Regions from separate parts of the Apilactobacillus apisilvae genome, predicted to be linked through region 1. Evidence: predicted binding sites of a transcription regulator. Region 1 holds the regulator's gene; each other region holds the start of a gene.
The links. The regulator LexA, encoded in region 1, represses DNA repair genes until DNA is damaged. The targets are predictions, from matches to a motif close to CNAACANNTGTTNG.
Positions count from the first base shown of each region.

Region 2: parE (DNA topoisomerase IV subunit B) is a predicted target of LexA. The motif match lies at 8,413-8,426, and genes of this name have one in related genera.
Region 3: uvrB (excinuclease ABC subunit UvrB) is a predicted target of LexA. The motif match lies at 6,718-6,731, and genes of this name have one in related genera.

Region 1 is NZ_CP093362.1:511,691-522,733, reverse strand. It holds gene recJ (single-stranded-DNA-specific exonuclease RecJ) at 1-1,736, shown strand, start outside; gene MOO46_RS02620 (adenine phosphoribosyltransferase) at 1,760-2,278, shown strand; tRNA gene MOO46_RS02615 (tRNA-Ser) at 2,308-2,394, shown strand; gene MOO46_RS02610 (family 20 glycosylhydrolase) at 2,521-3,657, shown strand; gene MOO46_RS02605 (hypothetical protein) at 3,729-3,974, shown strand; gene MOO46_RS02600 (hydroxymethylglutaryl-CoA synthase) at 4,065-5,243, shown strand; gene MOO46_RS02595 (nucleoside 2-deoxyribosyltransferase) at 5,245-5,682, shown strand; gene lexA (transcriptional repressor LexA) at 5,679-6,317, opposite strand; gene MOO46_RS02585 (DUF896 domain-containing protein) at 6,415-6,666, shown strand; gene MOO46_RS02580 (YneF family protein) at 6,734-6,952, shown strand; gene MOO46_RS02575 (lysophospholipid acyltransferase family protein) at 7,002-7,628, opposite strand; gene MOO46_RS02570 (tRNA1(Val) (adenine(37)-N6)-methyltransferase) at 7,714-8,466, shown strand; gene MOO46_RS02565 (GIY-YIG nuclease family protein) at 8,456-8,722, shown strand; gene rpsB (30S ribosomal protein S2) at 8,909-9,658, shown strand; gene tsf (translation elongation factor Ts) at 9,787-10,662, shown strand; gene pyrH (UMP kinase) at 10,803-11,043, shown strand, end outside.
Region 2 is NZ_CP093362.1:408,046-419,088, reverse strand. It holds gene MOO46_RS02150 (GDSL-type esterase/lipase family protein) at 1-64, shown strand, start outside; gene MOO46_RS02145 (YpmS family protein) at 70-666, shown strand; gene MOO46_RS02140 (YozE family protein) at 677-898, shown strand; gene ylqF (ribosome biogenesis GTPase YlqF) at 996-1,856, shown strand; gene MOO46_RS02130 (ribonuclease HII) at 1,849-2,625, shown strand; gene dprA (DNA-processing protein DprA) at 2,665-3,546, shown strand; gene topA (type I DNA topoisomerase) at 3,573-5,675, shown strand; gene MOO46_RS02115 (tyrosine recombinase XerC) at 5,730-6,641, shown strand; gene MOO46_RS02110 (aldose 1-epimerase family protein) at 6,712-7,590, shown strand; gene plsY (glycerol-3-phosphate 1-O-acyltransferase PlsY) at 7,730-8,341, opposite strand; gene parE (DNA topoisomerase IV subunit B) at 8,504-10,474, shown strand; gene parC (DNA topoisomerase IV subunit A) at 10,492-11,043, shown strand, end outside.
Region 3 is NZ_CP093362.1:50,100-61,142, reverse strand. It holds gene whiA (DNA-binding protein WhiA) at 1-656, opposite strand, end outside; gene MOO46_RS00310 (gluconeogenesis factor YvcK family protein) at 658-1,647, opposite strand; gene uvrA (excinuclease ABC subunit UvrA) at 1,766-4,618, opposite strand; gene uvrB (excinuclease ABC subunit UvrB) at 4,630-6,636, opposite strand; gene trxB (thioredoxin-disulfide reductase) at 6,813-7,733, opposite strand; gene galU (UTP--glucose-1-phosphate uridylyltransferase GalU) at 7,815-8,690, opposite strand; gene MOO46_RS00285 (NAD(P)H-dependent glycerol-3-phosphate dehydrogenase) at 8,709-9,725, opposite strand; gene lgt (prolipoprotein diacylglyceryl transferase) at 9,750-10,592, opposite strand; gene hprK (HPr(Ser) kinase/phosphatase) at 10,600-11,043, opposite strand, start outside.

The DNA of each region.
Region 1 (11,043 bases):
ATTCTTTTGGTGAATTTTCAGGTGTTGGGATTGCATTTAAAGTTGCTAGTGCCTTATTAGAAGAAATCCCTGAAGAATATTTTGATTTAGCTGCAATCGGAACAGTTGCCGATTTAGTGTCGTTAACTGATGAGAATCGCATCTTAGTATCTTATGGATTGGCCGCTCTTTCTGATACTCAACGTCCAGGATTAAGTAAATTAGAGAAATTAGCAGGTATTAAAACTGATAACTTAAATGAGCAAAGTATTAGTTTTGGGATAGCTCCAAGGTTAAATGCTTTAGGAAGAATTAGTGATGCCAGCACGGGAGTTGAACTGCTAACTACTTTTGATGAAGATTTAGCAGATGAATTAAGCCATGAAACTGAGAACGAAAATAAACAAAGAAGAAAATTAGTTGATGATATTTTTAAACAAGCTAATGATCAAGCTAAAAAAATAGCTGATAAAAATACAATTGTTGTTTATGGTAAAGATTGGCATGAAGGTGTTGTTGGAATTGTTGCTAGTCGATTAATTGAAAAATATCATAAACCAGCCTTGGTTTTAAGTTTGAATACTGAAACCAATATTTTAAAGGGCTCTGGGAGAAGCATTGAAAGATTCAATTTATTCAAAGCTTTAAATGGTGTCAGAAGTAATATGGTTTCCTTTGGTGGTCATAGTATGGCCGTGGGATTAAGTGTTGATTTAGATAACCTAAACACTGTTATTCAACACTTAGAAAGCTATGCGAACGAAAATAATATAACTGAATTGCAAAAGCCAATTTTAAAGTTAGCTAAAAAAATATCTGTCAATCAAGTTAATGAACAATTATTCAATCAATTACAATTATTATCACCTTTTGGAACTGATAATGAATATCCTATCTTTTCTTTTGAAGCTGATATGGTAACTAACATTCAAACAATGGGTAAAAACAATGAACATTTAAAATTTAAAATTCTAGGTGATAATTCTTCATTAAATGTATTAGCATTTAAAAAGGGTAATTTAGCTAATCGCCTAGAAGGTGTTAGCGATTGCGTTAGTGTTGCAGGACACTTAGAAAAAAATACTTGGAAAGGTCGGACAACAATCCAAGTTATGTTAGATGATATTTTTAGTGACAGTGTCGAAATCGTTGATTCTAGGACTAATAAATTAAATAAGCAGATGTTAAATTATTCAAATTCTTTATATGTATTCTTCAATGAAAAAATTTATGATAAATTAAAATCACTTATTAATGATAGTTCCAAAGCTGCTTTATTTAATAATTTGTTTTTATCTGATAATTTTGATAATATAATATTTGTTGATTGCCCTAATTCGTTTGAAGATTTAGATTTAGCTTTAAATTCTGTTAATAAAGATAGTAATTTAATTATGTATTTTTATAAAAAAAATATGGTCATGAACTACGCAATGCCTAATAGAAACCAGTATGCTGATCTTTTTAGATTTGTGGAAGGTCATAAAGATATAAATCTTAATAAAGATATTAACCTATTAAGTAATTATCTAAAAATAGATATAAATAATTTAATATTTATGCTAAAAGTATTTAAAGAATCAAAATTTATATCAATCGATAATGGCATTATGAATGGTAATCGTAATCCTATTTCAAATGATATAACTTTAACTAATAGTTATAAAAAAAGAAAGCAACAATATGATATTGAAAAAAACTTACTTATCGTTAATAATAGCGATTTTAATAAGGTTATTCGTAGTCATTTTGATTAGGATGAAAGGAAGTTATTTAACCAATGGCACTTGATTTATATAAATATGTTGCTAGTTATAAGGACTTTCCTGAAAAGGGAGTTACTTTTAGAGATATTTCGCCATTAATGGAAAATGGTGAAGCTTATCATGAAGCTACTGATCGTATTGTTAAATATGCTAGAGATAAAAAAGTTGATTTAGTAGTTGGACCAGAAGCTAGAGGATTTATTGTTGGATGCCCTGTTGCTTATGATTTAGGAATTGGATTTGTGCCTGCAAGAAAAAAAGGTAAACTTCCTGGTAAAGTTATTGGAGCATCATATGGATTAGAATATGGTAAGTCTTCTTTATATATTCATGCTGATGCTGTTAAACCAGGACAAAGAGTACTAATTACTGATGATTTATTGGCAACTGGTGGAACAATTGAGGCTACTATTGAATTAGTAGAAAAATTAGGTGGTATTGTTGTTGGAACTGCATTTATCATTGAAATTGAAGAACTAAAAGGTAGAGATAAAATTAAAGACTACGATTTATTAAGTCTTTTACAATATTAATTTTTAAGATGTGTTATCACATCTTTTATGGAGAGTTGGCAGAGCGGTAATGCATCGGACTCGAAATCCGACGAACCGGTATTTCCGGCGGGCAGGTTCGACTCCTGTACTCTCCTTAAACTTAAAAAAGTGTTAGTTATTTTATATAATTAACACCTTTTTTATAATTATGCTAACATGTTATGAAATAATATAATAAATGATATAATTATAATGTATCCTTTAGGAAAAGAGATTTAATTATGAATAAAAAAGTTATTATGTTATTTACATTACTTTTTACTTTAATTATATTGGCTTTTCAATTGTGTGGATTAAATAATAAATCAACTAATGTTTACGCTAATGATAAAAGAATTGGTTTAACATTAGATTGTTCTAGAATTTATTATTCTACTGATAAGATTAAGCAATATATTAATTTGCTAAGTAAAAATAAAGCTACTTATTTGCAATTACATTTAAATGATAATGAAAATTTTGGTATAGAAAATGAAACTTTAAATCAAACAACTGATAATGCTACAAAGAAGGGTAATGTTTACTACAATAAAAAAACAAAACTGCCATTTTTAAGTAAAGATCAGTTATTAGATATTATCCAATATGGATATGAAAAAGGAATTCAAGTTGTACCCGAGATTGATGTCCCTGGACATGCTCAATCGATTTTTAAATTACTTTCATATACAAAAAATGGTAAAAAGTTAGTTAAAGAGATTAGAAATCCAGATGGATATAATGAAATGTTTTATAATCGTAAGGCAACTATTGATCTTTCAAAAAAATTGCTTAGTGAATATGTAGGAATGCTACCTAAGGGTTATTATTTGGGGGTAGGAGCTGATGAAATTACCATCAGTGATAAACAAGATCAAAAGGCGGCAGTTAAATATATTAATACTATGGATGATTACGTTAATTCAAAATCCTTAAAGATGGAAATGTGGAATGACAGTTTTCATAAGGCAGTTTTAAATCAATATCATAAAAATATTTTAATTAATTACTGGAGCTTAAGTGGTGATGTTAGTGATACAAAAGATTATAACGACAATGTTAGACTTAGAGCAACGTTACCACAACTAAATTCTTCTGGATTTAAAACGATTAACTATAATAGTTATTACTTATATATAATTACCGATCCTCTATCTTTTACTAAAGATTCTATTAAAGATTGGAAAGATGATTTTGATAAATGGAAAATGGGGATGTGGAATGACGAATCTAGGAGTCAAATAGCTAAAAGTAAAAACAATATTGGAACATCGCTATCAATTTGGGGAGAATATCCAAATAAGTATGATGGTGATTCTGCTTATAAAAATACTAACTATTTTGTTAAATATTTTCTTAAAAAGGCACGTAGTTACTAAAGTACGATTAATTAATTTATGAAATTATGTTATATTATATATTGTATTACATAATTTTTAAGGAGTTTATAATGTTAAAATTAAACGTAAATACTAATTTTGTTAATCAAGAAATAACATTATCTGATAAAAGTACGGGTCAGTTATCTGGTGTACGTATTCCATCTACAATGGGACAGCAAGATGTTCAATGGACTTTTATTTCTACCGGTCGTAAACACGAAGGATTTGTTTTTACGGGTCAGTTGTCAGATGGACAAGTTATTAATTCATTTAATAATGAGGACCAATATAAAATACATTTGATGAATAAATAAAAAAGCACACATTTGTGTGCCTTTTTTATTTTAGTATTTTTTAATTCATAGTAAAATAATTATATTATTAAGGAAAGTTGAGTGATTTATTTGAAGGTTGGAATTGATAAAATTGGTTTCTATTCTCCTAAATTTTATATAGATACGTCTGATTTAGCAATAGCTAGAAATGAAGATCCTAATAAATATTTAATTGGTATTGGTCAAAAAAAGCAAGCTGTTATTCCTAATACCCAAGATGTGGTTACAATGGCAGCTAATGCTAGTTACAAAATAATTAGTCATGATGACATTGACAAAATTGATTTAATTATTTTTGGTACTGAAACGGGTGTTGATAATTCAAAATCTGCTGCTATCTATTTACAAAACTTATTGTCACTAAAATCTTCCGCCAGAGCATTTGAGATTAAACAAGCTTGTTATGGAGCTACTGCCGGATTACAAATGGCTAAAGAATATATAATTAATCATCCTGATAAAAAAGCATTAGTTATTGGTGCTGATGTTGCTAGGTATGGTATTAATACGCCTGGTGAAGTTACACAAGGTGGTGGAGCAATTGCAATGATTGTTTCATCTAATCCTTCGATTGCATCTTTTGATGGTGATAGTACTTTCCATTCTGATGATATTATGGATTTTTGGCGTCCGTTGTATAGTACTGAAGCTTTGGTTGATGGTCATTATTCAAATAATGTTTATGTTGATTTTTTTAAAAAAACATGGAAAGAATATAATGATAAAAATCAATTATCAATTGATGATTATTCAGCTTTAGTCTTTCATTTACCTTATGTAAAAATGGGCATTAAAGGTTTGCGTGCAGTTTTGTCGGAAGCAACTGAAGATAAACAAATTTCATTAAAAAATGAGTTTAATTTTTCTAAGACTTATAATGAAAATATTGGCAACCTGTATACAGGTTCTTTATATTTAAGCTTATTGTCATTAATAAATGAATCTAGTAATCTTAAATATGGTGATAGAATTGGTTTATTTAGTTACGGATCTGGTGCACAAGGAGAATTTTTCTCAATGAAATTAGAAAAATCATTTAAAAATGCAAAATCAATTAATGATTTAAATAATTTAATTGCCAATCGTGAGAAACTTTCCGTTGAAGAATATGAAAATATTTTTAATCAATGGTTGCCGATTAAAAATATTGATATTGATTTAAATTGGCAACGAGATGATTCAACGTTCTTTTTAAAGTCAATTAAAAATAGTCAAAGAATTTATTCTAGTAGATTAGAGGAAAAATAATATGAATTTATATTTAGCTAGTCCTTTTTTTAATGATGATCAAATCAACAGAGTGTCTAAAATTGAGCTTGCTTTATCTAAAAATAAAACAGTTGATAATGTATTTAGTCCAAGAAAATCTGAGATAAAGGATTGTAAAATTGGTAGTGAAGAATGGTCTAAAAAAGTATTTAAACTAGATACCGATGAAATAAAAAAAGCTGATGCCATCATTGCTATTATCGATTATGTTGACGATAATGTTGATAGTGGAACAGCTTTTGAAATTGGTTATGCAAATTCAATGAATAAACCAGTTATCGTTTTTCATGAAAAAGATAACAATGTTAATTTAATGATATCAAATAGTTTGAATGCTTATTTAACTAAATTTGATGAAGTTGAGCAATATAACTTTAAAACATTACCTAAATCTAGTTATACAGGAAAGGTGTTTTAACCGATATTACTTCGATAAAGTCCAACTACTTTGCCAATAATTGAAACTTGTTTTAAAATGATTGGTTCCATATAATCATTTTCTGGTTGTAATTTGTAATATTTTTCTTCTTTAAAAAATCTTTTACATGTTACTTCATTTTTATCAGTCATTGCAATTACAATGTCACCATTTTCTGCGTTTGACTGTTTTTTAACAATAACTTTATCGTTATTAAATATACCGATATTAATCATGCTTTCACCTTTAATGTTTAACATAAAGATATCATCTGTAGATTTGTTGTACTGATCTGACAATGAAAAATAATCATTAGATTCTTCAATTGCCAGAATAGGTTCACCGGCTGCAACATTTCCTAATAGCGGAATTCTTTCTGGATAGGCATTAACACCGATTTCTTTAAAACCTTTTTCAGTTATTTCCATAGCTCTAGGTTTTGCGTTATTTTTAACTAGTAGTCCTCTCTGAGTAAGTCTACTTAAATGCCCATGAACTGTTGAAGTTGATGATAGACCCATTGCTTTGCCTATTTCTCTAACTGTTGGAGGATATCCTTGATTATTGATGGTTTCCCATATAAATTTTAAAATGGCTATTTGTTTATTAGATGTTTTTCTAGTTTGAAAGGTCATATATATGCCTCAATTCTTGATTTTATTTAGGTTTAATATTAGCATATTAATATAATGTAAACAAACGTTCGTAAATAATAAAAAAGGAGACTTTAAAATGGCAGAAGATAAAATTTTAAAAGAATTAGTTCCTAGAATAAATGAATTATCTAAAAAAAGAAAAGCAGAAGGTTTAACAGATGCCGAAGAAGCTGAAAGAAAAGATTTGCATAAAAAGTATTTAAAACGTTTTAAAGAAAATATGAGAAGTCAAATCGAAATGGTTCAAGTTTTTAATAAAGAGGGTAAAGAAGTTACACCTGATAAAGTTAAAAATGTACAGAGAAAAAAGGGATTGCGTGACGACTAATTAAAAGAAATTTTGAAATTAATTTTTAATTTGTGTAAAATAATTATGTAAGTTGGGAGTGATATATATGTCTACAGCTCTATGGATAATTCTTGTTTTAGTAGCTTTAATTTTAGGTTTAGTTGGCGGGTTCTTCATGGCTCGTAAATACATGGAAAAATATCTTAAAGATAATCCACCAATCAATAAAGACCAATTAAGAGCCATGATGTTACAAATGGGTCAAAAACCTTCTACTAAGAAATTAAATCAAATGATGAACAGTATGAAAGCTCATGCTAAGTAGTTATTATTAACAAAAAAGACTTAAAATCTTTTAAAATTTTAAGTCTTTTTTATTTTTCTTTTGTAGCAGGATCTACATATTTAAAATCTGGATTAATCTCATCATCTAATTTATCAAAAGCATCTTGCATTTTCTTTTCTATCTCATGTTGACCTTCTTCATTTAATTTTATTTTTCTATCTATATATATAGGATCGCCAAAATTAATAACTGCCTTTTTTCTAGAAAATAAAGATTTAAAAGTTAAAGGTCCTTGATAGACTACAGGTAACAATGGTTTCTTTGATAACTTTGAAATTAAAGTGGCTCCACCCTTTAAATTTTGTGAATGTCTTGTACCAGATGGAAAAATAATTAATGATTTATTCGATTTTTGTAAAACCTTAACAGGTTCTTTAATTACTGAAGGACCTGGGTTTTCTCGATCAACGCTTAGAACATTTGCATGAATTAATATATATTTTAAAAAAGGATTTTTGAATAACTCTTTCTTTGCCATAAAAGCAAACTTTTTGGGACTAGCGGCTAACGCATAATATAATGGATCAAACCATGTTCTGTGTGGTGCTACCAATACATAGTTACCAGTAGGAATTCTATGTTTATTTTCATATTTAGGTTTACCATTAACTATGTATAATATTGACCTCGCTAATACTCTTAAAAAAGAATACATTTTTTTACTCCTTTCAACTCTTTATAAAACAATGATATTCTATTATTATTGTTTTATGCAAGTTAAATTAAGGTGGAGAAAGAAATTGAATGAATTATTACATGATAATGAAAGAATAGACCAACTGTATAGTAATGATATTAAGATTATTCAAAATCCTAATGTATTTTCATTTTCATTGGATGCAGTTTTGTTAGCAAATTTTGCAAAATTACCTTTCAAACAACAATCTAAGGCCGTAGATTTATGTTCTGGAAATGGTGCAGTTGGTATGTTTATGTCACATAAAACTAAAGGTGAAATAATAGAAGTGGAATTGCAGGATAAATTAGCTGATATGGCTAAAAGAAGTATTATTTTAAATGGTTTACAAAAACATGTAAAAATAATTAATGATGACTTATCTAATTTTAAAAAATATCTTAATAAAGATTCTATTGATGTCATTACCTGTAATCCACCGTATTTTCCTAATTTAGAAACAAGTAAAAAAAATCCAAATAAATATTTAGCAGTTGCTAGACATGAAATTACTACAAATTTAGGAGAAATTATGTCTGCAAGTAGTGAGCTGTTAAAAACTCATGCTAAAATATTTTTAGTTTATCGACCTGATCGTTTAACCGAATTAATGGAATCAATGCTGAAATATGGAATAGCTCCCAAAAAATTACAGTTTATTTACCCTAGAAAAAATAAAGATTCTAATATGGTTTTAGTTGAAGGAATTAATAGGGGGAAAAAGTCTGGGATGAAAATTCTACCACCAATTTTCACTTATAAAGACGATACTAATGATTATAGTGATTTTATCAGGGAAATATTATATGGAAAATAATTATTATCTTTATGTTCTATTATGTGGTGATAAATCTTTGTATGGGGGTATTACTAACAATTTAGAGCAACGGCTATTAAAGCATCAATCTGGTAAAGGAGCTAAATATACTAGATCACATTTACCTGTTAAAATGATATATAGTGAAACTTTTAGTAATAAATCAGATGCGTTAAAAGCTGAATATTATTTTAAACATCAGTCAAGAAAGAAAAAAATAGCATATCTATTAAAAAATGGGATTAATGTTTTTTAAATGGGATTAATGTTTTTTGATAATTATTTAATTTTAATATTGATTAATTATAATTTATGCTTTATTATTATAGATGGTTAATTTACTAAATTCACACTCAATGTGATAATTTGGCTAGTGCTTTTTATTAAGTCACCATATTAAAGGATCATTGAGGAGGAAAAACTATTTTGGAGGGCTATTATAATGGCTGTTATTTCTATGAAACAATTACTAGAAGCAGGTGTTCATTTTGGACACCAAACTCGTCGTTGGAATCCAAAGATGAAAAAATACATCTTTACTCAACGTAATGGTATTTACATCATTGATTTACAAAAAACTGTAAAGATGATTGATAATGCTTACAAATTTGTTAAGGATGAAGCATCAAAAAATGCTGTTTTCTTATTTGTTGGTACTAAAAAACAAGCACAAGATTCTATTCAAGAAGAAGCAACTCGTGCTGGTCAATTTTACGTTAACCACCGTTGGTTAGGTGGAACTTTAACTAACTGGGATACTATCCAAAAACGTATCAAGTACTTGAAAGACCTTAAAAAAATGGCTGAAGATGGTACTTTTGAAAGATTACCTAAGAAAGAAGTTTCTTTATTAAAGAAACAAACTGATAAGTTAGAAAAATTCTTAGGTGGTATTGAAGACATGCCTAAGGTTCCTGATGTTATGTTTATCGTTGACCCTCGTAAAGAACAACTTGCTGTTAACGAAGCTCACAAATTAAACATTCCTATCGTTGCTATGGTTGATACTAATACTAACCCAGACGATATCGATGTAATTATCCCATCAAATGATGATGCTATTCGTGCTGTTCGCTTAATTACTGCAAAAATGGCTGATGCTATTGTTGAAGGTAACCAAGGTGAAGAAGAAGTTGACGAAAAAACTTTCAAAGATGAAGATAATTCAAAAGATGAAAGTGAAAACAAATAATTAATTAAATAATTATATATATTTGTGCACTTAGGCTGACTCATGTTTTTGGACCGAAAAAGGCCTAATACATGAGTCAGTCTTTTTTATAACTATGATGATTTAAATATTTTAAGGAGGCCATTTCAATGGCAAAAATTACTGCTGCTCAAGTTAAAAACCTACGTGATAAAACTAGTGTAGGTATGATGGATGCTAAAAAAGCATTAGTTGCTTCCGATGGTGACGAAAAACAAGCTTTAGAATTCCTACGTGAAAAAGGTATTGCAAAGGCCGAAAAGAAAAGTGATCGCGTTGCAAACGCTGGTTTAACTCGTGTTGTTACTAATAACAACACTGCTGCTATTGTTGAGGTTAATGCCGAAACTGATTTTGTTTCAGGTAATGATGATTTTAAAGACTTAATCGATATGATTGCTGCTAAAATTGTTGAACAAAAACCAGCTAATGTTGAAGAAGCACTTAAAATGGATGTTGATGGTGAAACTATCAATGATAAAATTATTAATACAACTCAAATTACTGGTGAAAAAATCACTTTACGTCGCTTTGAAATTCTTAATAAAGAAGACGATGCTAACTTTGGTGCTTACTTGCATAATGGTGGATTAATTGGTGCTTTAGTACAAATTAAGGGTGCAGATGAAGCTACTGCAAAACATGTTGCTATGCACATTGCTGCTACTAATCCAGAATACTTAGATAGAAATTCTGTTCCTTCAGATCGTTTGGACAAAGAACGTGAAGAATTGAAAAAAGAAGCATTAGACGAAGGTAAGCCAGAAAAAATTGTTGAAAAAATGGTTGAGGGTCGTTTAAACAAATTCTTATCTGAAATTAGTTTAGCGGATCAAGAATTTGTTATGGATTCTGACAAAACTGTTTCTGAATTCGTTAAAGACAATGGTGGAGAATTAGAAGCCTTTGTTCGTTACGAAGTTGGAGAAGGTATTGAAAAAGAAGAACAAAGTTTTGCTGATGAAGTAAATAGTCAAATTAAATAATTAATTTTTTTATTAAAGGATGTACTCTGTATTGGGTTACATCCTTTTTTATATTTTTATTAAATTACTATATTAATCTGTTTTTGTTATTTATGTTATGCTAAAATTATAATAATGAATTGTGTAATGGAGGAAATTCGATGTCAGACGTAAAATACAAACGTATCGTCTTGAAGCTAAGTGGTGAAGCTTTAGCTGGAGATAGGGGTTTTGGAATTAATCCACCTGTTATAAAAAAAATAGCTGAAGAAATAAAAGAAGTTTATGAATTAGGTATTCAAATTGCCATTGTCGTTGGTGGTGGTAATATGTGGCGTGGAGTTGCTGGCGCCAAAATGGGTATGGAAAGAACTCAAGCTGATTATGTTGGTATGCTTGCTA
Region 2 (11,043 bases), 100 kb from region 1:
TATGACTGATAAATTATTTAATTCAATGCAAAAATATAATGATTGGTATTATATAGGGAGTTGAAATAGTTGCATAAATCTCACAAGTTTAATATATTTAAATATTTATTTTTTATTTTAATTATTTTATTAATTGCTGGATTTGGGTATCTTTGGCTGCAAATTCATGGATCAACCATTAATGATTATGGGCAGAACAAAACAAATAATGATGAAACACCAATTTCCGTTTCATTGAACAAAAAACAAATAAACACGTTATCTTCATATTATCTTAAAAATTTTGATAAACATAATAATGATAGTATGAATTATAAATTTATTTTAAGTGATAAGGCTTATGTGTATGGGGATATTAAAATTTTGGGTTCAAAAGTTAATTATGTGTTAGCGATGACTCCTAAAATGTTAGATGACGGTAATATTGAACTAGACACTAATAGCTTAGAAATTGGCCATTTAGATATTCCAGCTAAGTTTGTTATTGCCTATGTAAGTAAAAAATATCATATTCCTAATTGGATCGAATTAAATAGTAAAGAAAGTAAAATTATTTTACATTTAAATCGTTTAGGTGGTAAAAATAAGGTATCATATCAAGCAGATAAAATTGATATGAATGGTAATGGTAATTTTATATTTAAAGCATTAGTCCCTAATAATTAGTTGGAGGATAATAATGAAAACTTTTTATCAGTTTTTAATGACTGAACGTAATTCTGGGAGTTTTGAACCTGTTGAACAATTTGCTAATAATGCATTTTATGATCAGTCATTTCCTAAACAATCAGTTTACTATGATGAAATTTCTGAATATTTAGAAGAAAATGCAAATTATTTACCCAGTATGACTATTTTTGATGAAGCCTGGCAAATGTATCAAGATTCTAATAGTTAAATAAAAATAAACCTAAATGTAATTTAGGTTTATTTTTATTACTAATAATGAAATATAAAATATAGTACAATAAAAGTAATAGATTGGAGCGGATAATATGATTCAATGGTTTCCTGGACATATGGCTAAAGCCATCAGACAATTTGAAGAAAACATACATTTAGTTGATATTGTTTTCGAATTAGTAGACGCACGTTGTCCATATAGTTCAATTAATCCAGAAGTATATAGAATAAGTAAGGAAAAACCTCGTTTAATGATTTTAACGAAAGCTGATTTGGCTAATCCTAATTTTACCAATCAATGGTTAAAATATTTTAAAAATCAAGGTTATGCTGCCATTTCTGTAGATTCTAAAAATAATACAACTGGTAATTATATTACTAAAGTTGTTAAGAACTTATTAAAAGATAAAATTAGTGCTAGTAAAAATAAAGGAATAGAAAATAAAATCATTCGTGCAATTTGTGTTGGAGTGCCTAACGTTGGTAAGTCAACCTTATTAAATCAAATTGTTAAACGCCGTGCGGCCCAAGTAGGTAATCGTGCGGGTGTTACTAAAGGTCAACAATGGCTTAGATCTAGCAAAGATTTAGAATTACTAGATACACCAGGAATTCTATGGCCAAAATTTAAAGATCAAACAGTTGCTAATAAATTAGCTCTAACGGGTGCTGTTAAAGATAGTATCTATGCTAGTGACGACGTTGCTTTATTTGCATTAGAATTTTTCCGCGAACATAACCGAGAAGGATTAATGAAACGCTATCGATTAAATGAAAACGACATGGAATTAAATAATGTAGATTTATTGTTGAAAATAACTCAAAATATCGGGATGCGTGATGATTATGAACAAGCATCGATGCGTTTAATTTTAGATAGTCGTAAGGGAAAATTAGGCAATTTCACGCTAGATAATGTTGAAGAATTATCTAAGGATGAAGGCAATGAATAATCAACTTTCAATAAAAAAAATAACTGAATTGCTTTCTAATGCTAATAGTTTATCAGATAGTATTTTTAACGAATATCAACTAGATTCACGAAAAGGTGTTCAGCTTGCACTTAAACGTCGAAAAAAACATTTGTTGAAAATACACGATGAAAAAGTTGATTTTCATAAACGCTTAAGATATGAAAACCATTTTTGGAATAACGGAATAAAATATGTTGCTGGTGTTGATGAGGTTGGAAGAGGGCCTTTAGCAGGCCCAGTCGTAACAGCTGCAGTTATTTTACCAAATGATTTTGAATTATACGAAGTTAATGATTCTAAGAAGTTGTCACCCAAAAAACGATTAGAACTATCTGAACTTATTAAACAAAATGCTTTATATTACAATATTGGTATTGCTTCTAATAAAATAATTGATCAAATTAATATTTACGAGGCAACTAGGTCTGCTATGAAAGATGCCATTGATGGTCTATCAGTAACTCCAAAAGAAATTATTGTGGATGCAATGAACATTGATGTGCCTATTCATCAAACTAGATTAATTAAAGGTGATGCTAAAAGTGCAAGTGTTTCAGCAGCTAGTATTATAGCTAAAGTGTATCGAGATAATTTGATGGATGAATATAATAATCAATATCCAGAATATGATTTCAATCATAATTCAGGTTATGGGACCAAAAATCATCTATATGCATTAAAAAAATATGGAGCAACTCCAATTCATCGAAAAACTTTTAAACCAGTTTCTGATATTATAGGTGATTAGTTTGCGTATTTAATTTTTAAACATCTTAGGGAGTTTAAAATGAAATTACGTAATTTATTATTAAAGTTAAAATTGACACCAGGTTTTGGAATTAAATCGCAATATCGATTTTATAAATATTTGAATTTTAAATACAAAGAAATACCTAATGAAATAATTATCGATGCTGAATCAATTGCTAAAGTTACAAATCTTTCTAAAAAAAGTACTAAAATATTCATTAATTCTTTTAAAAGCAAAAATTTAGATGATAATTTTATTTATCATTTAAATCATGTTAAATTTATTTCGATATTTGATGATGAGTATCCAATAAATTTAAGGGAATCTTATCTGCCACCAATTGTACTTTTTTATTTTGGAGATTTGTCATTACTAAATACTAAAAAATTAGGAATCGTTGGTGCTAGAAAATGTACAGATTATTCTTTTACAATTTTAAATAAAATAGTTCCCACAGTGGTCAATTCAAATATCACAATTGTTTCTGGACTAGCCGATGGGGTTGATAAATTAAGCCATCAGTGTACTATTGCTAATGAAGGTAACACCATTGCAGTGATTGGAACTGGACTTGATGTTTATTATCCAAAAAAGAACGAACAATTACAAAGAACCATAGCTATTAGTAATTTATTAATTAGTGAATATCCAGTGGGAAGTAAACCACTACGATTTCATTTTCCAGAAAGAAATCGTATAATTGCTGGATTAGTTGATGCTTTAACTGTAATTGAGGCAAAACATAAGTCTGGTAGTTTAATTACTGCTAATTTAGCGTTGCAAAACAATCGCGATGTTTTAGCAATTCCCGGTAGAATTGATAGTGAATTATCAATAGGGTGTAATGAGCTTATTTTAGCTGGAGCTAAGCCTGTTTTGTCTGCTAAAGATATTTTAGAAGAATTTCAATACAAATAAGATAATTTAATTAATGAGGGATATGGATGACTACAAAAACAACAAAAAAGAGGAAAAGACGATCACCCAAGAAAAAATTAGTGATTGTTGAATCTCCTACTAAAGCTAAAACCATACAAAAGTATTTGGGAAGAACTTACCGTGTGATTGCTAGTAAAGGACATGTGCGTGACTTACCTAAAAGTAAAATGGGGGTTGACATTGAAAATGATTATGAACCCCATTATATTTCAATTCGCGGTAAAGGTGATACCATTAAGGAATTGAGATCAGAAGCAAAAAAGGCTAAAAGTGTTTATCTCGCTTCTGACCCTGACCGTGAAGGAGAGTCCATTGCTTGGCATTTATCCCATTTATTAGGATTAGATGAAAAAGATGAAAATAGAGTTGCTTTTCATGAAATTACTAAAGATGCTGTAAAAGAAGCTTTTAAGCATCCACGTACCATTGATATGAGTTTAGTGGACGCTCAACAAGCTCGTCGAGTATTGGATCGATTAGTAGGTTATTCAATTTCACCATTACTATGGAAAAAAGTTAAAAAAGGACTTAGTGCTGGACGTGTACAATCAATTGCTTTATGGTTAATTATTCAAAGAGAACGTGAGATTAAAAAATTTGTTCCTAAAGAATATTGGACAATTGATGCAGATATGAAAAAAGACAATGATGATTTTAAAGCTAGCTTTTATGGTTTAGATAGTAAAAAATTTGAAATTGAAAATAATGATCAAGTGCAATCTATTTTAGGAAAAGTTGATAAGAAAAAAGCTTTTAATGTAGATAGCGTTGTTAAAAAAGAACGTAAAAGACAACCTCAACAACCATTTACTACTAGTACAATGCAACAAGATGCTAATAATAAGTTGAACTTCAAGACTGGTAAAACTATGATGAATGCTCAACAATTATATGAGGGAATTAATATTGGTAAAGAGGGAAATCAAGGTTTAATCACTTACATGAGAACTGATTCAACTAGAATTTCTGCTATTGCCAAGCATGAGGCTTCTAGTTTTCTACATGAAAATTATGGTGAAGATTATGCTGCAATTAAACCAATTAAAGGTAAGTTACCTGAAGGAGCACAGGATGCCCATGAAGCAATTCGTCCAACATCTGTTCATCGAACTCCCGCAAGTTTAAAAAGTTATTTAACTAATGATCAATATAAACTATATAATTTAATTTGGTGCCGATTCTTAGCAAGTCAAATGACACCAGCAATTATGGATACAATGGCTGTTAATATGAGTCAAAATGGTGTTGATTTTAAGGCAAATGGTTCAAAACTTAAATTTGATGGATTTTTGAAAGTTTATAATCGTGGTAAAGAGAAAGATAATATCTTACCTGATATTAAAAAAGGCGATCAAGTTAAGATGATTAAAAATAATCCAGATCAGCATTTTACTCAGCCACCAGCCAGATATAGTGAAGCTAAATTAATTCATGCTTTAGAACAAAATGGTGTCGGCCGTCCATCAACTTATGCACCTACTTTGGGAACTATTCAACGTCGTTATTATGTAAAATTAGTTGGTCGAAAATTTGAACCAACTGAATTGGGTGAAATTGTAAATGATATTATTGAAAAATATTTCCCTGATATTATTAATATAGATTTCACTGCTGACTTAGAAAATAATTTGGATAGTATCGAAGAAGATAAGGAAAATTGGATTAAAGTAGTTGATATGTTTTATGAACCTTTCTCCAAGGAAGTTTCTAACGCCGAAAAGAATATGGAAAATGTTCAAATAAAGGATGAACCCGCTGGTTATAATTGTGAAATCTGTGGTGCACCCATGGTCATAAAAATGGGCCGGTATGGGAAGTTCTATGCTTGTTCCCGTTTTCCTGATTGTCGAAATACTGAAGCAATTGTAAAGAAAATTGGCGTTACATGTCCTAAGTGTAAGAAGGGTGAAGTTATTGAACGTAAATCTAAGAAAAATCGATTGTTTTATGGATGCTCAAGATATCCAGAATGTGACTTTGTTACTTGGAACAAGCCAATTGGAAGAAATTGTCCTAAAGATGGCGAATATTTAGTTGAGAAAAAAATAAAGGGTGGAATTCAAGTTATTTGCCCTAATGGTGATTATGAAGAAAATGTACAGAAATAATAAAAAAGCTCTTAATTTAATTAAGGTCTCTTTTTATTAGATAGCGGTGTTTAAATGAAAAAATATGATGATAAAAAATTAATTGACTGGTTTATGGATTATATTATCAATGAACGTCAATATTCACAAAATACAGCTGATGCTTATAAAAACGATATTGATCAATTTTATTTTGAAATGAAATCCAATGATCGTCATTTGATACAAGTTGATAATTTAGATATAGAAACATATTTAAACAATTTACGTAAAAATAATGATAGTCGTAACACAATTATTAGGAAAGTATCTTCTCTACGCTCATTTTATAATTTTGTTATGAGAAATGAACTAGTTAAGGAAAATTTATTTAGTTTTGTTAATTTAAAGAAGCATTCTGGACATTTGCCTAGATTCTTTTATCAAAAAGAATTATTAGCCTTATTTAAAGGGGCAAAAGATGGACAAAATAAAACATTAGATTATCGAAATTATGCCTTATTGGAAATTTTATATGACACGGGGATGCGTGTTAGTGAATGCTCTAATTTAACTTATAATGATATAGATTTTGATAATCGAATTATCAACGTAATTGGAAAAGGTAATAAGCAGCGATATTTACCATTTGGTAATTATTTAATTAAAGCTCTAAAAGATTATAATATTAATTGTAGAACACCTTTAATGATTAAATATCATCAAGAACATGATTTTGTTTTTGTTAATCAATATGGTAAAAATATTACCAGCCGTGGAATTGAATATGCCATGAACGAAATCATTAAGAATACGTCACTAACAACTAAAATTCATCCACATATGTTGAGACACACTTTTGCAACTGAAATGCTTAATAATGGTGCAGATTTGCGTACTGTTCAAGAACTTTTGGGCCATAGTAGTTTATCTACAACTCAGATTTATACTCATGTAACTAACGAAAGCTTACTTAAAAATTATAATCGATATTTTCCTAGAGCTTAGTTAATAATTGTATTTCTTAACTAATTTATTGTAAAATTAAGTTAATATGAAAGTGCGGGGGTAGGTTATTATGCTAGTTAATTTAATTAATAATCATTTGAATGTCATAATAAACACTCATGGTGCAGAAGTTACGAGCATAAAAGATGCTAGTAATATTGAATATCTATGGCAAGCTGATAAAAAATTTTGGGGCAGACATTCTCCAGTTTTATTTCCAATTGTTGGTCGCTTAAAAGATGACAGATATAAATACAAAGATAAAGTTTATTCAATGGGTCAACATGGTTTTGCTAGGGACATGGATTTTGAGATTATTGAAAAATTTTCTGATATGGTTGTTATGATATTAAAATCAAATAAAGATACTTTAAAAATTTATCCCTTTGATTTTAAATTGAAAATTAAATACTATTTGGTTGATAATAATTTGAAAGCAAATATGGAAGTTATTAACGAAGGAAAGAATGAAATGTTGTTTTCTATTGGTGGACATCCTGCTTTTAATGTTCCTTTTATTAACGACTATAATAATAACTATGAAGATTATCAAGTTGAAGTTATACCAAATAAAGAATATCAACAAATTCCTTTTGAAGCTCCTTATATTAACTTGCATTCTATTAAAAAAGTTAATCTTAGTAAACCATTAAAATTAACACATAATTTATTCTATCAAGATGCTAAAGTAATGAAAGTAGATGAAGATAGAATCAAATGTGTTCTAAGCAGCGATAAATCTAAGCGAAATATTACAGTAATTGCTGATAATGCTGAATATGCTGGATTGTGGGCTGCTAAAAATGCTCCATTCGTTTGTATTGAGCCTTGGTGGGGTGTTGCTGACGATAAAGAAACAAGTGGTCAGTTTGAAAATAAAATTGGTTTAAATAAATTAAGCTCTAAAGACAATTTTAAGGCTAATTATTTAATTCAAATTAATAATTAATAAAAACCAACTAACTTAGTAGTAAATTAGTTGGTTTTTTAACAGTTATTAAAAATAATAAGTTACTTTAACTTATAAAATAAAAAAATAAAAAGCCTAAAATCAAAATAATATCAAAAGACTTATAGGTTTTATAAAACTATTTATTTTTTTTATTACGATTATATAGAAAACCAAAATGAACTAAATTTTCATCACCATTTTTAATTCTAATAATATTTTTTCTATGTCTTAAAAAAATAAAAATTGTTAAAAGTAATCCAATTATGCCAAGCCAAAGATCATGAGATCCAAAAAGCATTATAACAATAATTGGAAAGGAAATCATGCTTGCTAAACTGACCATACTAGTTAAATAAGTGAATGAAAATTCAAAAATACATGCACAAAGAAATAAAATAGGATGAATTGCTAAAAGCATTCCAGCACTTGTTGCAACAGCTTTTCCACCCTTAAATTTATCAAAAATAGAAAATGTATGACCTAAAATAGCAAATAATCCAAAAATTATTGGTGAAACATTAAGATTAAAAAACATAGGAAATAATGTTGCAATAGTTCCCTTAGCTATATCTAAAATCATTACAAATGTTCCGGCAACTTTGCCTAATACTCTATAAGTATTGGTTGTTCCAATGTTCCCGGATCCGTGTTGTCTAACATCAACATTAAAAAATATTTTACCAATCCACATACCACTAGGAATAGATCCTAAAAGATAGGCAAAAATTAACAAAAGAGCAATTTTCAAAGTTTTTCCTCCATAAATAAGTTATCTTTTAATTTTACCATGTTTATCTATTATGACAATAATATAAAAAGCGAACATATGTACGTTTAAATTAATTTATGGCCTTTAAAATGCTAATTAAATAAGGTAATATAATATATTGTAGTAAAGGAGTGCTTTGTAATGCCTAAAAAAACACAAAATTATGATGACTCCTCAATCCAAGTCCTAAAAGGATTAGAGGCAGTTAGAAAGCGTCCCGGAATGTACATCGGATCTACTGATGGCAAGGGATTACATCATTTAGTATATGAAATAGTAGATAATGCTGTTGATGAGGCATTAGCTGGTTTTGGTGATGAAATTGACGTTACAATACATCAAGATAATAGTATTACAGTAGTAGATCATGGTCGTGGAATGCCTGTTGGAATGCACTCTTCGGGTAAACCTACGCCAGAGGTCATTTTAACTGTATTACACGCCGGTGGTAAGTTCTCTGAAAATGGTGGATATAAAACATCTGGTGGACTTCATGGTGTCGGTTCTAGTGTAGTAAATGCTTTATCTACATCATTAAGTGTTTCTATCGTTCGTGATGGTCATAAATACGAAGAAGATTTCAAAGATGGTGGACATCCTGTTGGAACCCTTAGAAATCTTGGTAAAACTAATGAACACAGCGGTACTACTGTAACTTTTAAACCAGACAGTAGTATTTTTACAACCATAATTTTTAATTATAATATTTTAAAACAACGTTTAAAAGAATCAGCATTCTTATTGAATGGAATTAAAATTAACTTGTCTGATGAAAGAAAAGGACAAGAACAAAAAGATACATTTTATTATAAAGATGGAATTAAAGAGTTTGTTGCTTATTTAAATGAAGATAAACACACTTTAGGAAATATAATGTACTTTGATGGCAAAAAAGATGGGGTCGAAGTGGAAGTTTCTGCACAATATAACGATGGTTATACTGAAAACACACTATCTTTCGTTAATAATGTTAGAACTAAAGATGGCGGAACCCATGAATCTGGATTTAGAAGTGCCTGGACTAAATCATTTAACGAATTTGCTAGAAAAGTTAAATTATTAAAACAAAAAGATAAAAATCTGGATGGTGCTGATGTTCGTGAAGGATTATCTGCAGTTATTTCGATTAAAGTTCCTGAAGAGATGTTGCAATTTGAAGGACAAACCAAAGAAAAATTAGGTAGCCCAGAAGTTCGTTCAATTGTTGATAATGTAGTTTCAGCTAAACTAGGATATTATTTAATGGAGAACGGTGATTTTGCAAAAAGTTTAGTACAAAAATCACTAAGAGCTAGAAAAGCCCGTGAAGCTGCTAGAAAAGCCCGCGATGAAAGTCGTAATGGTAAAAAGCATCATAAAAAAGAACGATTATTATCAGGTAAGCTAACTCCAGCACAATCAAAAGACGTTTCCAAAAATGAATTATTTTTAGTTGAAGGTGATTCAGCTGGAGGATCTGCCAAGCAAGGCCGTGATAGAAAACATCAAGCTATTTTGCCACTTAGAGGTAAGGTTTTAAATACGGAACGTGCTAAGTTAGATGATGTTATGAAAAACGAAGAAATTAGTACCATGATTTATACTATCGGTGCTGGTGTTGGACCAGAATTTAATATACAAGATGCTAATTATGACAAAATTATTATAATGACCGATGCTGATGATGACGGTGCTCATATTCAAATTTTGTTATTAACATTTTTCTATAAGTATATGCGTCCTATGATTGAGCAAGGAAGAGTTTATATTGCTTTACCACCTTTATTTAAGATTCAACAAAAAAATGGTCGAAATACAAAAGTTGATTATGCCTGGACTAATGATGAACTAAAATTGAAATTAACTAATTTTGGTTCACATCCCTCACTTCAAAGATTTAAAGGGCTTGGTGAAATGAATGCTGACCAATTATGGGAAACAACAATGGATTCAGATAATCGTACATTAATTCAAGTCAACATTGACGATGCTGTATTAGCTGAAAAAAGAGTCACTACATTAATGGGTGATAAAGTTGAACCACGTCGTGAATGGATTGAAAAAAATGTCGAATTTAATTTAGAAGAAGACGGTAGCATATTAGATAAAACCAAAAATGAAAATATTGAATAAAGAAGGAGGATAATTGTTTGGATAAAAAAGCTATTATTGAAAAATTAACGCTAGAACAAATAATGAGTGAACGTTTTAGTAGATATTCTAAGTCAATAATTCAAGAAAGAGCATTACCTGATATAAGAGATGGTTTAAAACCTGTCCAACGTAGAATTCTTTATGCAATGAATAAAGACGGCAATACCTATGATAAAGGATTTAGAAAATCAGCTAAATCTGTGGGTAACGTAATGGGTAATTATCATCCCCATGGTGATAGCTCTATTTATGAAGCTTTAGTGCGCATGAGTCAGGATTGGAAATTAAGAGAACCTTTAATTGAAATGCACGGAAATAATGGTTCTATGGATGGAGATCCAGCAGCTGCGATGCGTTATACAGAAGCTCGTTTAAGTAAAATTGCTTCTGAAATGATAAGAGATATTGATAAAGATACTGTCGATTGGGTACCTAACTTTGATGACACAGAACAGGAACCTACAGTGTTACCATCACGCTTTCCAAACTTATTAGTAAATGGGGCAACTGGGATTTCTGCAGGGTATGCGACTGAAATTCCACCACAC
Region 3 (11,043 bases), 460 kb from region 1:
ACTGAATTACGCATATCTCGCATAATTCTAACATCTTCAAATTTAAGCATTGCATTGGTTGCACCAATCAGTTGTAAAAAGTTAGCGATTTTTTCTGCTTCCTTAAGATAGGTAATATAACCACTTCTCCGTTCAGTTGTTCTAGCATTTAATCCATAATTATTCATCATCTCAGAAATCATATCATTGTGTTCTTCATATAAAGAATATATTTCTAAATGATAACGTGAAGTTTCTGGATTATTCACCGAACCACCAGCTAAAAAGGCTCCTCTCAAATAAGAACGAACTTGAGAATCACTATTTAATAAATCTAATGGTACTCTTTCTAAAATTTGATAATTATCAAAAATACCTAGGTCATCCAAAATTTCTTTAACTTGATACATAATTCTTACGACATAAACATTATTTTTGTTCAGTTTCATTTTTTTACGAACGACAAGCTTACTTTCAACATCATAAAATTTTAAAATTAATGTATAAATTCTTCTAGCAATTGCTGGATTTTCTGTCTGAATATTTAATAAAATTTTATGCGAAGATAAAGACATGGATCCATTCATACGAATTAAAGCCATCAATTCAGCCTTTGCGTTTTTTTTATGAACTTCTAAAGTGGTTAATTCTTTTTTAACTTCGCTAGCATATGACATCTTAATCACTCCAATCATTGATTAATTTCATTAATTCACTTGATACAAATTGACCATTATGAAAGGCACATTTATCTTCTAATTTTAAGAAATCCCCCTCAACTATCTTACAATTTTGTTCTTTTAAATTGTAAGCATCATGTTTAACTTGATGGGAAATTTCGCTCCATTTTTGTTTATCAACATAGTTTTTAGGAATGGTTTTATTGTTTACTAAAATTGTATCTATAAAATTACATTTAAGATGATTATTTAACACTTTTACGTGATCTGCATCGGTAAAATTATCTGTTTCACCCTTCTGCGTCATAATATTGCAGATATAAACTACTTTAGCAGTCGAATTTACTACCGCATCCCCCAAATTTTTAATCATTAAATTAGGTAAAATACTGGTAAATAGGCTACCTGGTCCGAGTACAATTTGATCTGCATTCATAATTGCATTAATAACCTTTTGATTAGCCTTAGGTGATTCATCAGAATGGATATCTTCTACCCACACCCGTTTAATTTTTTTATGAGCGTATGTAATTTCATATTCACCTTTCATTTTGCTACCATCTTCAAATTCCGCACATAACTGTAATTTTTCATTTGAAGCTGGATAAACATGACCATTAACTTTCATCATTTTACTTAAAATTTGGACCGCATTATAAATACCACTTTTCATTTCAGAAAGTGCAGCAATAATTAAATTGCCAATTGAGTGTCCAGATAAAAATTGATCATCGCTATTAAAGCGATATTGAAAAATATCTAAATCTAATTTGGGTAGTTCAGATAATGATACTAGAACATTTCTAATATCGCCCGGTGGGACTACATCCATATAATCCCTAATTTTTCCTGATGATCCACCATCATCAGCCACTGTTACCACAGCAGTAATATCAGCATTTTGCTGTTTTAAGCTATTTAAAATAACTGGTAGTCCAGTACCTCCACCAATTACTACGATTTTAGGACGGTTATTTAAATCACTCATATAGTTACCCCGCCTTTCTTAGTAATTTTTAGTCGTTCAAATAATAACTCATGACATTGTAACACACATACCCGGGCGTGTCATTTTAAAACATAATAAAAAGCGCTAAATGCGCTTTTTATTTATCATCTTTGGTTCGCTTTAGATCACGTTTTAAAATTGGAGAAAGATATTGACCAGTGTAACTATTCTTAACTTTGATAATTTCTTCAGGTGTTCCAGTGGCAATAATATTACCACCGCCTTCACCACCTTCTGGTCCTAAATCAATAATATGATCAGCAGTTTTAATTACATCCAAATTGTGTTCAATAATTAATATCGTATTTCCTTGATCTACTAATTCATGTAACACTACTAACAAGCGTTTAATGTCATCAGTGTGTAATCCAATTGTAGGTTCATCAAGAATATATAAATTATTACCAGCTGATTTTTTATATAACTCAGCTGCTAACTTCATTCTTTGGGCTTCACCACCAGACAATGTCGTTGCAGATTGGCCTAATTTAACATATCCTAAACCTACTTCATTAATTGTTTTCAATTTTCTAGTAATCTTAGGCATGGCTTCAAAAAATGATAAAGCATCTTTTACCGTCATATCTAAAACATCCGCAATATTTTTACCTTTATATTGAACTTCCAAAGTTTCATTGTTGTAGCGTTTTCCATGACACACTTCACAAGGTACATATACATCAGGTAAGAAATTCATTTCAATTTTTAGAATTCCATCCCCATGACATGTCTCACAACGTCCACCCTTAACATTAAAGCTAAAGCGACCCTTTTGATAACCTCTTAACTTTGCTTCATTTGTTTCGGCGAAAAGTTCACGAATATCATCAAAAACACCAGTATAAGTGGCAGGATTACTACGAGGCGTCCTCCCAATAGGGCTTTGGTCAATATTGATTAATTTATCAATATTCTTATACCCAGAAATTGATTTATATTTCCCTGGTTTTTCAGAATTATTATTTAATTTTTGTGCTAATGCACGTTTTAAAACACGATTAATTAAAGTAGACTTTCCAGAACCAGATACTCCAGTTATAACATTAAACTCACCTAATGGAATATCAACATCAACGTTCTTTAAATTGTTTTCACTAGCACCTTTTACTTTAATATGCTTATTATTACCCTTACGTCGTTTTAATGGCACTGAAATATATTTTTTGCCTGATAAATATTGACCAGTTAGTGATTGATCATTATTTGCTACTTCTTCAGGTGTACCAACAGCCATTACTTTACCACCATTAGATCCAGCCCCTGGACCAATATCAACAATATAATCAGATGCTAGCATCGTATCTTCGCCATGTTCAACAACGACTAATGTATTTCCTAAATCACGCATTGATTTTAACGATTTAATTAGTCGATCATTATCACGCTGATGTAAACCAATTGATGGTTCATCTAATACATATAATACACCAGATAAATTGGAACCAATTTGAGTAGCCAAACGAATTCTTTGGGATTCGCCACCAGATAAAGTCCCGGCAGTTCTAGATAAAGTTAAATAATCTAAGCCAACATTTCTTAAAAATGAAAGTCGATCAATAATTTCTTTCAAAATTGGTTTAGCAATTGTTGTATCTTTTTCACCAAAAGTAAGTTGTTTAAAAAATGCTAGTTCCTTATTAATATCCAAATTAGTAATTTCGCTTATATTTTGACCATCAATTTTTACACTTAAAGCTTCTCGATTTAATCGATAACCATTACAAGTTTGACAAGTTAATTCAGTCATATATTTACGCATTTGTTCTCTAGTAAAGTCACTATTAGTACTATTGTAACGACGCGAAATGTTTCTAAGTACCCCTTCAAATGGTGCATCAGTATCACGAACTCCGCCAAAACTGCTATCAAAATGGAAATGAAATTCTTTGCCATTAGATCCATTTAAAATTAAATCACGTTTCTTTTTAGGTAACTTTTTAAATGGAATATCCATATCAATATTAAAAGCATCACAAGCTTGTTCTAATAGACTAGGATAAAATTTAGAACTAATTGGATTCCAAGGATCAATTGCGCCGTCTTTTAAAGTTTTATTTTTATCTGGAATTACTAGACTTTCATCAACATCTAGCTTCATCCCCAATCCATCACAATCAGGACAAGCACCGATTGGTGAATTAAATGAAAATAAACGTGGTTCTAGTTCACTAATTGTGAATCCACATAATGGACAAGCATAATGTTCAGAAAAAATTAAATTATCGCCTTTTCCCATTAAATCAGCAGTTGCATAACCACCACTTAATCTTAAAGCAGTTTCCAGTGAATCAGATAAACGTGACTTAATTCCATCTTTAACAATGATTCTATCAACAACAATATCAATGTTATGTTTTTTGCTTTTTTCAGGAACAATGCCATCACCAATTTCATGAATTTCTCCATCTAATCGGTAACGAACAAAGCCTTCTCGTTGAATTTTATCAAAAGTCTTTTTATGTTGGCCACGTGATTCGCGGACAACTGGTGATAAAATTTGCAACTTAGTTCTTTCAGGCAATGCCATAATTTCATCAATCATTTGATCAATTGATTGACGGGTGATCTTAGTTCCATCATTGGGACAAATAGGTGTTCCAACTCTTGCCCACAATAATCTAAAATAATCGTTTATTTCAGTAACAGTTCCAACAGTTGAACGCGGATTATGTGAGGTCGTTTTTTGATCAATTGCAATTGCTGGACTTAATCCCTCAATTGAATCAACATCTGGTTTATCCATTTGGCCTAAAAACTGCCTGGCATATGAAGATAAGCTCTCAACATAACGACGTTGTCCTTCGGCATATAAGGTGTCAAAAGCTAAAGAACTTTTGCCTGAACCAGATAGTCCCGTCATGACGGTTAACTTATTTTTCGGAATTTCAACATTAATATTTTTTAGATTATGTGCTCGAGCACCCTTAATAATAATTTTGTCGTTTTGCAAGAAATCAACTCCTACTTCATTTCACTTTTCAAGTCTAAAATCGTATCACGTAATGATGCCGCTTGTTCAAAATCAAGTTGAACAGCTGCATGTCGCATCTCTTTGTTAAGTGTTTCTAACATAGATTGTTGTTCTTTTTTAGTCATCTTTTGAAAATCAGATTCAACAAAAGAATGACTTTCTTTTTCATTTTTATCGTTATCATCATATTTAATTAAATCACGAATTGGTTTTTTAATTGTATGAGGTGTAATCCCATGTTCTTGATTATATGTTTGTTGAATTTTTCTTCTCCTAGCAGTTTCATCCATTGCCTTTTGCATTGAATCCGTCACCTTATCAGCATACATAACAACCGAACCATTCTCATTTCTAGCGGCTCGACCAATCGTTTGGATTAATGAACGTTCATTTCTTAAAAAGCCTTCTTTATCTGCATCTAAAATGGCTACTAAAGATACCTCAGGCACATCAATCCCTTCTCTTAATAGGTTAATTCCCACTAAAACATCATACTTGCCTAACCTTAAGTCACGAATAATTTTTGTTCGCTCAAGGGTTTTAACATCCGAATGTAAATATGCAACTTTAATTCCTAGATCTTTGAGATAATCAGTTAAATCTTCAGCCATTTTTTTGGTTAATGTTGTAACAAAAGTTCGTTCATTGTTATCAATTCGTTTGTTAATTTCACCAACCAAATCATCCATCTGACCCATAATTGGTCTAACTTCCACCGTTGGATCTAATAACCCCGTTGGACGAATAATTTGTTGTACAATATTTTTCTCATCAGTCATTTCTAACTCACGGGGGCCAGGAGTTGCAGACATATAAATAGCTTGATTAATATGGGTTTTAAATTCAGGCATTTTTAAGGGACGATTATCTAAAGCACTAGGTAATCTAAAGCCATAATTAATTAGTTGTTCTTTTCTTGCTTTATCACCCTTATACATCCCACCAATTTGAGGTAGGGTTTGATGAGATTCATCAACAACTAATAAATAATCTTCAGGGAAAAAGTCTAGCAATGTGTATGGAGGTTCTCCAGGCTTACGTCCATCCATAAATCTAGAATAATTTTCAATTCCATTGGTATAACCCATTTCAGCCATCATTTCAACATCATAAGTAGTTCTTTGTTTTAAACGTTGGGCTTCAACAAGTTTTCCTTCACTTTTGAATTTATCAACTTGTTCGTTCATTTCCTTTTTGATATCAGATAAAGCGGTATCTAAATGTTCATTATCTGTTAAAAAGTGGGTTGCTGGGAAGATAATAATATTATCTTTTTTACCGAAAAACTCACCGGTCAAAGTATCAATTTCTCTAATTGAGTCGATTTCATCACCAAAAAATTCAACTCTAAAAGCATGTTTATCACCAGATGCAGGAAAAATATCAACAACATCCCCATGAACTCTAAAACGGCCACGTTGAAAATCAATATCATTACGGTCAAATTGAATTTCCACTAGTTGTCTTAGTAAATCATCACGCTCAATTTGTTGTCCCACATGTAAAGATACAGTATGTTTAAAGTATTCTTCAGGACTTCCTAATCCAAAAATAGAAGAAACAGAAGCCACAATAATAACATCGTTACGCGTTAATAATGCATTAGTTGCAGCATGTCTTAACTTATCGATTTCATCGTTTACAGATGAATCTTTTTCAATATAAGTATCACTTGAAGGAACATAAGCTTCTGGTTGGTAATAATCATAATAACTAACAAAATATTCAACAGCATTATTAGGAAAGAACTCTTTAAATTCACCGTATAATTGACCAGCTAGAGTTTTATTGTGGGATAAAATTAAAGTTGGTCGGTTAACATTCTTGATTACATTAGAAATAGTAAAAGTTTTACCAGTTCCAGTTGCACCTAATAATATTTGTGATTTTTGACCATTATTAAATCCATCAGTTAATTTTTTTATTGCTTCTGGTTGATCACCAGTAGGCTTATATTTAGAGACTAATTCAAAATGATTATTTTCTTCTCGATTAATTTGCAAAAAATCCCCTCACCTTCAAAAAATGATATTAATTTAAATTAAATATTCGCACAATTTTGTTTATATTTTAACACACGAACATACATTCTAAAATTAATAAGTATCAATAAAAGATAATAAAAAAGAATGCCTTGAGTTATAGTTCAAAGCATTCTTTTTATTATAAATTTTTATAATGAAGAAATATATTCAAAAGCATTTTGACCAGCAATACCACCATCACCAACAGCAGTAGTAACTTGTCTTAATTCTTTTTGGCGAACATCACCAATTGCAAATACTCCTGGAACAGAAGTTTCCATTCGTTCATTGGTCTTAATCCAGCCTTTATCATCAGTAATATCTAAATCACTAAATGCCTCAGTCATTGGATTATTACCAACATATACAAAGACTCCATTAGCATCAACGCTTGATTCTTCGTTTGTTTGATTATTTAATGTTTTAACGCCAGTAACTTTCATATTGTCACCAACAATTTCAGTTACATTTGTATTCCAAATAAAATTAATCTTACCGTTGGCAAAGGCACGATCTTGTAATACTTTTTGCGCTCTTAGTTGGTCACGACGATGAATTACAGTGACTTTCGAAGTAATTCCAGCAAGATATAGTGCTTCAGAAATAGCAGAATCACCACCACCAATTACGACCACTTCCTTATTTTTAAAGAAAGCTCCGTCACAAACAGCACAGTATGAAACACCTTTACCACCGTATTCGTCTTCACCTTCAACACCTAATTTACGATACTGTGATCCGGTTCCAATAATAATAGAACTTGTTTCATAATCATTTTCATCAGTATGAACGATTTTTCCCTTACCATTATTTTCGATTGATTGAACAGTTCCGTATGCATATTTAGCACCAAAATTAATTGAACCTTCATACATCTTTTTAGCTAAATCAGGACCCAAAATAGACTTAAATCCAGGATAATTTTCAATTTCGGCAGTATTATTCATTTGACCACCATAAATGCCTCGATCAATCATCAATACAGACAAGTTTGCACGAGAAGCATACAATGCAGCTGTCATACCACCAGGGCCTGCACCAATTACGATTACATCATATTTTTCCATAATTTAAGCACCTCTCAATTTTATAATAATAACTACTTTACTATGAAATAAATACTTTGTCTATTATATTGCACACAAACTATTTTAACCTAAGCGCTTAGCTAAATCTTTAATGTATGCTTTTAATTGATCTGAGACTTCTGGATGTTGTAATCCAAATTCAATGTTAGTTTGTAGCCAACCAAATTTATTACCTGTATCAAAACGATCACCCGTAAATTCATGAGCATAAACCTTACCAGATTTATTAAGTGTATCAATCGCATCAGTTAGTTGAATTTCATTACCCTTACCAGGCTTAGTATTTTCTAAGATCTCAAAAATATCTGGGGTTAATAGATAACGACCAATAATAGCTAAATCACTAGGTGCATCTTCAGGATTAGGCTTTTCAACAAAGCTTGTTACGTCATATAATCCATCTTTAATTTCTTTAGCTGGATTAATAACACCATATTTAGAAGTATCTTCATGTGGTACTTTCATAACAGCTAAAGTTGATGAATGAGTTTCTTCATAACTATCAATTAATTGCTTAGTTAATGGCGTCTTGTCTTGCATTAAATCATCACCTAACATGATGACAAATGGATCATTACCAACAAAACTTTTAGCAGTATGGACTGCATCACCTAAACCATTTGGATGTTCTTGACGCTTAAAATAAATATTTAAGCCGTTAGTTTTCTTAACCGCCTCTAACATTTTCATTTTATTTTTTTGCTCTAAATTCAATTCCAATTCAGTATTTGAATCAAAATGATCTTCAATCGCACGTTTACCTTTACCGATAATAATTAAAATATCAGTAATTCCAGATGCAACCGCTTCTTCAACGATTAATTGAATAGCTGGTTTATCAACAACTGGTAACATTTCTTTTGGCATTGCTTTGGTTTCGGGTAAAAATCTAGTTCCTAACCCAGCAGCTGGGATAATTGCTTTTTTTATTTTGTTCATAATAATTCTCCTAAAATATTAATCTAATTCTGCGCGGCCTTCACGATGCATTAATTCATTAATAGCATCTTTAACAGTAACTTTATCATTTAAGACATTATAAATTGCTGAAGTAATTGGCATATCAATACCACGTTGTTTAGCTAATTCATAAGCAGCCTTAGTAGTAGCAATTCCTTCAATTACCATTCCCATATTTTTAATAACATCATCTAATGACTTTCCTTGGCCTAATTGATATCCGGCACGCCAATTTCTTGAATCGCTACTAGTTGCGGTAACAATTAAGTCTCCGACACCAGATAATCCAGTAAAAGTTAATGGGTTTGCCCCAAATGAAGTGCCTAAGCGAGAAACTTCGGCTAATCCACGAGTCATTAGTGCAGCTTTAGTATTATCGCCATATCCTAAGCTATATAATGCTCCGGCTCCTAGTGCAATAATATTCTTTAAAGCAGCCCCAATTTCAACACCAATAATATCATCATTAGTATAAACTCTAAAATAATCATTAATAAATAATGATTGAATATGTTCAGCATCTTTAATATTTTCAGAAGCAGTTGTCACTAAAGTAATATCATGTTTAGCAACGGATTCAGCCTGACTTGGTCCTGAAATTACAGAGATAGATTTACGATATTTAGGATCAATTTCTTCGGCTAAAACTTCTGACATTCGTTTATAAGTCTTTTGTTCAATACCTTTACTACCGTGAATAATGTTAACATTATTGTCTAATTCTGCTAAAATTTCATTTACTTTTTTAGCAATTGATCTTGTAACTTGGGCTGGAACAACAAATAATATGTCATCAACACCATCAATTGCTTCTTGCATATCAGAATAAGCAACTAAATCTTTAGAATATGTAAAATTCTCAATATATTTAGAGTTAGTATGCTTATTGTTTAATTCTTCAACTTGAGCGGACTTGTATGACCATAGTCGAACATCATTACCATTTTCAGCTAATATATTAGCTAGCATGCTCCCCCATGATCCAGCACCTAGAACTGCAATTTTTTCAACCATTATAAAGTCTCCTTGTAATTCATATTATTTATTTTTAATAGCTCTACCATCAAGATAGAAAGGTAAATCTGAGTATTTTTTTCTACGATAAATAATTATTATAATAGCTCCTAAAAATAAGAAAATTGATAATATTTGTGAAACCCTAATATCACCAAAAGCTACCAAACTATCTGTTCGCATTCCTTCGACAAAAAATCTTCCAAATGAATACCAAATAACATAACTCAAAGCAACTTCCCCACGTTTAAAGAATTTGTCAATGTGTCGCAAATTAATTAAAAGAACAAATCCTAACAAATCCCATAGAGATTCATATAAAAATGTTGGTTGACGATAAAAGCCCTGAATAAACATTTGGTTAATAATAAATGGTGGTAAATGAAGATGTTGCAAAAAGGTCAAACTAGTAACTTTACCAAAAGCTTCTTGATTCATAAAGTTACCCCATCTACCAATGCCTTGTCCCATAATAACGGTTGGTGAAATGATGTCTAGCATTAACCATACCGGAATAAATTTATTTCGACAATACATAAAAACAACTAACCCGGAACCAATTAAAGCACCATAGATAGCAATTCCACCATCCCATATTTTAATAATCTCATCTAAATGTTGGCTATAATACGACCATTGAAAGATTACATAATAAATTCTAGCAGATATGATTGCAACTGGTAATGCCCATAAAATCATATCATAAATATTATCAGCTAAAATACCACGTTTTTGGCCTTCTTTAACTGATAAAAATACTGCAATCATTACTGCACTAGCAATAAAAATACCATACCAATGTACCTGTATTGCTCCTAAATTAAAGGCAATTGGATTTAATGCGGCTAAAATAATAAATTCCTCCATTCACTCTTTAATTATTAGATTTTGAATTTTCTTTTATTAGACTATTTAAATTATCATCAAATACTTTGGTAGCATCGTATCCCATTGTTTTAGCTCTAAAGTTCATCGCAGCAGCCTCGACAATTATTGCCAAATTTCGTCCCGTTTTAACTGGTATATTAATTTTTTGGACGTCAACGTCAAAAATTCTTCTGGTTTCATCGCCATTACCTAATCGATCATAAGTCTTATCGTCAGACCAATTTTCCAAATGAACAATTAAATCAACCTTAGTCTTTGAACGAACAGCTCCTGCACCAAATAAATTCATAACATCAATAATACCAATCCCACGAATTTCCAATAAATGTCTTAAAATTCTTGGTGCTTGACCGACTAAAGTTTGTTCATCTTGTTGATAAACTTCTACTCGATCATCAGCAATTAAACGATGTCCTCTTTTGACAAGTTC